DNA from 3 places in the Vibrio nigripulchritudo genome. Region 1 is predicted to be linked to each of the others. Evidence: riboswitches for the same ligand, from Rfam matches in the RefSeq annotation. Region 1 holds a riboswitch; each other region holds the start of a gene.
The links. A riboswitch is a leader RNA that binds a small molecule or an ion and turns the genes downstream of it on or off. The one in region 1 is predicted to bind cyclic di-GMP.
Positions count from the first base shown of each region.

Region 2: linked by a shared signal. The riboswitch ahead of QMG91_RS14120 (hypothetical protein) and the one ahead of QMG91_RS06750 (TfoX/Sxy family DNA transformation protein) in region 1 are both predicted to bind cyclic di-GMP.
Region 3: linked by a shared signal. The riboswitch ahead of QMG91_RS14110 (hypothetical protein) and the one ahead of QMG91_RS06750 (TfoX/Sxy family DNA transformation protein) in region 1 are both predicted to bind cyclic di-GMP.

Region 1 covers NZ_AP027049.1:1,425,322-1,427,591, reverse strand. The annotation lists gene purR (HTH-type transcriptional repressor PurR) at 48-1,052, shown strand; cyclic di-GMP riboswitch class I at 1,214-1,307, shown strand; gene QMG91_RS06750 (TfoX/Sxy family DNA transformation protein) at 1,432-2,022, shown strand; gene QMG91_RS06745 (putative signal transducing protein) at 2,169-2,270, shown strand, end outside.
Region 2 covers NZ_AP027049.1:3,081,955-3,084,224, forward strand. The annotation lists gene QMG91_RS14115 (hypothetical protein) at 1-705, shown strand, start outside; cyclic di-GMP riboswitch class I at 874-952, shown strand; gene QMG91_RS14120 (hypothetical protein) at 1,072-2,270, shown strand, end outside.
Region 3 covers NZ_AP027049.1:3,078,296-3,080,565, forward strand. The annotation lists gene QMG91_RS14105 (HAD family hydrolase) at 1-464, opposite strand, end outside; cyclic di-GMP riboswitch class I at 868-960, shown strand; gene QMG91_RS14110 (hypothetical protein) at 1,016-2,270, shown strand, end outside.

The sequences.
Region 1 (2,270 bases):
GAATTTTGATTTTACCTCTCAGCCAGGCTCTACAGGATATTTGTTTTATGGCCACAATTAAAGATGTCGCACGACTAGCCGGAGTATCGACTACAACGGTATCCCACGTTATTAACAAAACTCGCTTTGTCGCTGAAGCCACACAAGAAAAAGTAAAAAAAGCAGTCGATGAACTGAACTACGCACCAAGTGCAGTAGCGCGAAGCCTAAAATGCAATACCACACGAACGATAGGAATGTTGGTTACACAATCAAGCAACCCGTTTTTTGCCGAGGTTGTTGATGGTGTAGAAAGCTACTGTTACCGACAAGGCTACACACTCATTTTATGTAACACTGGTGGTATCTACGAAAAGCAACGCGACTACATCCGTATGCTGGCAGAAAAACGCGTCGATGGCATCTTAGTCATGTGTTCTGATCTGACTGAAGATCTTCGCGAAATGCTGGATGCACATGCCTCTATTCCTAAGGTCATCATGGACTGGGGTCCTGAAAGTTCTCAGGCTGATAAGATTATTGATAACTCCGAAGAAGGGGGCTATCTGGCAACCAAGTATTTGCTCGAAAATGGTCACACTGACATTGCTTGTTTAACTGGTCACGAAGAAAAGGTGGCGTGTATCGAGCGTGTTGAAGGTTACAAACGCGCACTGAATGAATTTGGCGTGGAGTTCAACCAAGAACGAATTCTTGTGGGTAACTTTGAGTGTGACACAGCCGTTATCGCAGCAGACAAGATCCTAGCAATGGACAAACGCCCAACTGCTGTGTTCTGTTTTAACGACCTTATGGCACTAGGTGTGATTAGCCGTTTGCAGGAGAATGGTTTGCGTGTTCCTGATGACATATCAATCATCGGTTACGACAACATTGAACTGTCTGGGTATTTCTCCCCTCCCCTGACTACCGTTCACCAGCCAAAACGTCGTGTCGGGAAAACCGCATTTGAAATCTTACTTCAGCGAATCAAAGACAAAGAGCATGATAAGAGAATCTTCGAAATGCATCCGGAGATCATAGAGCGAAGTTCTGTTAAAAAGTTAAATTGATTTAGTTAATTCTAATAAAGCCTGGTTATAATCCAGGCTTTTTGCGTTTTTGGTCAAATAAGAAACAATATTTATATCTATGCATTTATTTTTTGGATTAAGATCACACTAGAGGCATCTCGATGTGATTCTTGTTCAATTTTTTCTCTATGATTTTACTGTCACGCACAGGGCAAACCATTTGAAAAAGTGGGACGCAAAGCTTCCGGCCTAAATGGATGTATAAAAAATCCAAATGGTAGCGGGGTTGCCGATGGCAAATATGCATACTTCTTTTCCAGAGTTAACCGAACTCTGACATCTGGCTGCATCACTTTGCTATTTTTTCTCGGACCTGAACTTAGTAGTGGCATAACTTCTTTAGCCGAGACAGTACAGCATGGATAAACCAATACTTAAAAACTCATTGAAGCTATTTGAACCATTAGGGACGATTAAATCACGTTCAATGTTTGGTGGTTTTGGCATTTTTGCCGACGACACTATGTTCGCCTTAGTAGTTCAAAACACGTTACATATCAGAGCTGACTCAAAAAGTGCTCAAAAGTTCGAGCAACAAGGTCTAAAGCCTTACGTTTACAAAAAGCGTGGATTCCCGGTCGTCACCAAGTATTTTGCCCTCCCAGAAATCAGCTGGGAAAATACTGACGACATCATCGAAAAAGCATCGCAAGCACTCAAAGTTGCGAGAACTGAAAAGCAGAAGCAAGCCGAGACTAAACCCACTCGCCTTAAAGATCTGCCAAACCTGCGTTTGGGCACTGAACGAATGCTTAAAAAAGCAGGTATATCCTCTGTTCAAGAATTGCAGGATTATGGTTCAGTAGAAGCTTATAAAGCCATCAAGCAAACACATTCTAGTGATGTGGGGCTTGAGCTTCTATGGGCACTTGAAGGTGCTATCAAAGGAACTCATTGGTCTGTCATTCCTCAAGACAGGCGAGATGAATTGATGAAGCGTCTGAGCTAAGTAACCTTTGTAAAAAAGCCTCCTCTCGGAGGCTTTTTTATTGCTGCAATTCACAGTTTGGTGCAGAGCAACAAACCACACTCTCTAGACTCCTGTCATACTTAATATAACTCCAGGTCATTCGACCAAACCAAATAGGAATCATTATGAAGTTGTACTCTGCCTCGCTGCCTACAGAAGCCCACATTGTTTGCGAATTGCTAAAAGCGCAAGGGGTAGATGTGGAAGTACGAGGAGAAGGTTTGTTT
Region 2 (2,270 bases), 1.7 Mb from region 1:
TTCCACACTGCCGTTGCTCTAGCGGATAAAGGTCTGCCTGATTCTTACGGTATTCTGGTGAACAAAGTACGTACTCACGTCACAAAAGTGAACCCGAACAAAGAACAGTGTGAACTGCTATTCCCAGCTGGCAGCCCAGAGTTGCTTAACTGTCTGAACGGTGGTGAGCCTGCGCCAGAAGAAATCAGCTGTAACCTTGAAGTGGATGAGTCACTAGGCAACGTTGTGGTTGATAATGCTGGTTTCCGTCTGACTGCTGAACCTTGGCGCTACGACCCTGCCAACATTCTTCATCATAAGAATTTCTACGGTGTTGGTCGTGAAGGTATCATCACATTCAAGCTAGCGAATAACGGTAAGTTTGCAGGTTGTCCGATCAAAGACAAGCGTCTGACTCTGGATGAGTACACAGCAAACAACTGGGATTACGAGCGTTACGCAGAGCAAGGTCTGATCAAAGTGAAACTGTCTTGTGTTGAGAATGGTATCCGCGCAAGCCGTTGGGAAGTGGTTGAAACCGAACTGGAAAACAACTACCTGATCACTAACAAGAAGATCGACAAACTGTTTAACGACTCAGCTTACGACAACTGTCTACTGACAGAAGTACGCTTTGTTGACCGTACTCACCTGATTCCTTCATCTCAGGCGGGATACGATGCAAACAGCGACGGTTTCGACATTCGTGCAATGAAGATCAACTAATCCTGTTTTAAAAAACAACTGCCTAAAGCGCCACTGGAATTCCAGTGGCGTTTTTTATTGGGTCTTACCTAAGCGACGACATATTTCTTATTAAGGAGAACGACTCTACGACTTTAAGACACCGAGTATATTAGCGATTTTTCTGATTTTAGGTGCGCTAACCTGACTTCGCTCTAAGGGCAAACTGGCTGTAAAGTCAGGGCGCAAAATGACAGTGCCTGATGGCAGTGGTCGCTGAGTTTAAGTTATTCAGCTGTGTTGATTTTTCACAATAAGTCGCGTTAACGCTCAATGGAAACATCAACAGTCCAATCAGGCAGGCTGCATTGCTGAGTGTTTTCAGTTTGAAACACAAGGAATAGAGTCATGATAAAAAAAACATTGGTCAGCTTAGGATTGGTCTCTTCCGTCTTAGCTTTACCAGTCACCGCAGATACATTAGATAAATACACCCAGCTGTTTAATACCTACCATAACCAGCTAGAGCACGGAACCTGGGGGTTGGTCGACTTCACGCCATCGGGTCCTCAGCTTACGCCCGATAACCCTGCTGCATACACATCGGGTCGGACATTGTTGTTTGAACCACGCTGGACAAAGCGCACCATGCGTCATGTACTTGGTCAGTCGGAATACCAGTATCTGGAAAGCACCATCGGGGAAGAAGAGGTACGCAGAAGGATAAACAATCACTGTGAAGCTCAGCTAGAAGTAGGAAGATCGAAAACCTATGGTCAGCAATACAAAGGCGGCGGCTTTCTGGCAGAGCTGGATTCAGACACCAGTCACTGCCCTCAAAACCGTAGGCTCAACGTAGGTGGCACCTACTACCCACTGGACTTCAGCAACAACCAATCTGCGGTGAACATCCGCACCTTTGTGCCAACCGTACCGGGGGCAAAATATCGTCTGGTGTTCAAATACCAACGCCGCGCTTACACGCCGACTTCTCAGGCTAACAATTATCACCGAGATCTGGTCACTCACCTTAACGCAAACATCACCAGTGCTAAAGTCAATGATCACGGTGGTGTCGGAGTAAGCGGCCACCGTTTGCAGTTCCCTATTCAGCTTAACGATTCCAACCTGATAAAAGGCTTTAACAAAGCCGTGGTTCATTTCACCGCAGATCGTTTTTACACACCGCTGGTCTTTCGTGACAAAGGGTTGCCAGACTCTTACGGCATGCTGCTAAAAGACGTCAAAGTGTTCCTGACAGAGCAAAACCCAAACAAACAGCAGTGTGAGCTTCTCTACCCACCGGGCAGCGCAGCTTTGCAAGATTGTCTGAATGGAGGCTCCACTGGTGTACCTTCAGAGATCAGCTGTAACCTGAACATTGATTCTCAATTGGGTAACTTTGTGGTTAATGAAGCGGGTGAGCGCATTGCCAGCGAACCTTGGCGTTATGACCCACAGAATGTTCTCAGCACTTCGGATTTCTATTCCGTAGGGAAAGGGGGCGTATCAACATTCAATATGTCGAACAACGGTCAGCTATCGGCTTGCCCTATATACAATAAACGCGTCAGGTTGGAAGAATTTACCTCGAACAACTGGGACTA
Region 3 (2,270 bases), 1.7 Mb from region 1:
GCAAATTGGTTTTGATGCAGTGCATCAATCCACTCTTTGACGGGCAGATAAATCATATCCAGATAAGAATGACCATGTTCTGTATGTAACGCTGTGTCCAACCACTCCCCGCACATCTGCTCAATCTCTGTGCTGGTACTATCGGGGTAAGCAAGGTTAAAGGCATCCAACAACATTTTCCCTGAACCCGCAAACTGGCGCTGTGCACGGTCAACCGCATCAGTGAGAACCTGTTTATCCGGCTCATCCAATTCAGTCTCTATGGCTTCCTTTAGTTTATCTATCACGAAAAAGAGCTCCGCGAAGTAAGGCTTTTCACACCACATCGTGCCGTCAAGGTCAAACACAGCAATTCGCTCCTCGACTGGTAAATAAAGAGGGGACTTTGGATCGGTCCATTTATTTAATGTGCTTAAACATTGAGGAAATGCGGTGTTTTCTTTCCAGTAACTGGGCTGTTTCAATGATGACTCCCTGCTTCATGGCAATAACTCATTTCAAGTTACTTCAAGTTAGAATATTCAGCGAATTATTCTGCTCAATTTACGGTCTTTATATGAATCAAGAACGCGAAAATCGACCATTCCTTGGCAGCAGATCACAAAAAATAGGCACTTTTTGACCAGTAAACGTAATCTTAGTTCAAGAAAAGTATGTAATGCTTGCAATGACTTCATAATTGATACCGCCGATATTTCCCCCAATATTTATCAAGGAAATTAGATAGATATATATGACACTTTTATTACCTAGTTAATACTTCGTAGTAAAGTACCAAAAAACCATCCTATTGGACTGAGTGCGAACTCATCAATTAACACTTTTATCATGTAGGAGATCTTGTCTGGTTAGCTTATTTTTTGCTCAACGCTCAAAAGGCAAACTTGCTTAAAAGCAGGGACGCAAAATGACAGTGCCACTGATTTTTGGAGAGGATTATTGGCAGGCTGCATTACAAGAGCAGATGTTGAAGCAAATCAACACCACTAAAATAAACAGACAAGGAACGAGCGTGATGACTAGACGAGTTCTTTTTACAGCCACTACGCTGGCTTTAACTACAGTATCTGCGTTTGCAGTATCCGGGGAAACGTACACTCAAAACTTTAGCGGCTTCGCTGATCAAACTGATCGTGGTTCTTGGGGTACTATCACATTTACACCAGGTGAGCCTAGCCTCACTCCTTCAGATAAAGCGGCTTACACCAATGCCAGCGACGAACTTCTGTTTGAAGTGCGTTGGACCTGGAACACCATGCGTCGAATGCTTGGTAAGCCCGCATTTAACAAATTAAGAAAAGAAATTGGCGTTCAGAAGCTTCGCGAACTTATTGATGAGCAATGTGAAGCACGAGTAGAAGTTGGTACTCAGCGTACTTACAACTATGGCGCCCCTTCCGTTGGTGGTTACGTAGCAGAGATGGATTCTGACATTTATCACTGTAATCGCAACAATCCAAAAATTACCGTAAATGGCGTTGTTTACCCACTTTCATATCCGCAGAAATCTTCAACTGTGAATATGCGCACTTTTGTACCAACAACTCCAGGTTCCAAATACACATTGACCATCAAATACCACAAGCGTAACTACAACTACAGTCGCTTTGGTATCAACGCAAACCAAGCTTATCGCAACATGAACGTCTGGGTTCGTGGTGCGCTGGAAGAAGCTTCGTTGGAAGGTCTTGGTGATATTGCGTTTACTGGGCAACGTGTCCGCTTACCTGCTAACCCATCAGTCAGTGATGCAAACCAGGAAGACGGATTTAATGTTGCAACCATCAGCTTTACGGCTAACCGCTTCTACACGCCTGTTGCTCTGGCAGACAGCGGTCACCCAGATTCCTACGGTCTTTTGATTAACGAAATCCAGACCGAGGTTACCGAAGAAAATCCGTTCAAAGAAACATGTGAACTTTTCTTCCCACCAAACAGTGGCGGTTTGAAAAAGTGTCTGACTTCTGGTGGCGAAGAAACGCCTAGCATCCTGAGCTGTAATCTTGAAATTGATGAAACGCTTGGCAACTTCAAGGTCAACAGAGAAGGTTACCGAATCGAAAGTGAGCCATGGCGTTACGATCCAAACAACCTGTTCCACGCGAAAAACTACTACAGTGTTGGTAAGGCTGGAATCTCAACCTTGAGATTGGCGAACAATGGTCAATTTTCTGGCTGTCCTATTTACGGCAAGACACTAAAATTAGAAGAGTTCACAGGCAATAACTGGGATTACGAGCGTTACGCGGAACAAGGATGGGTTCAGGTAA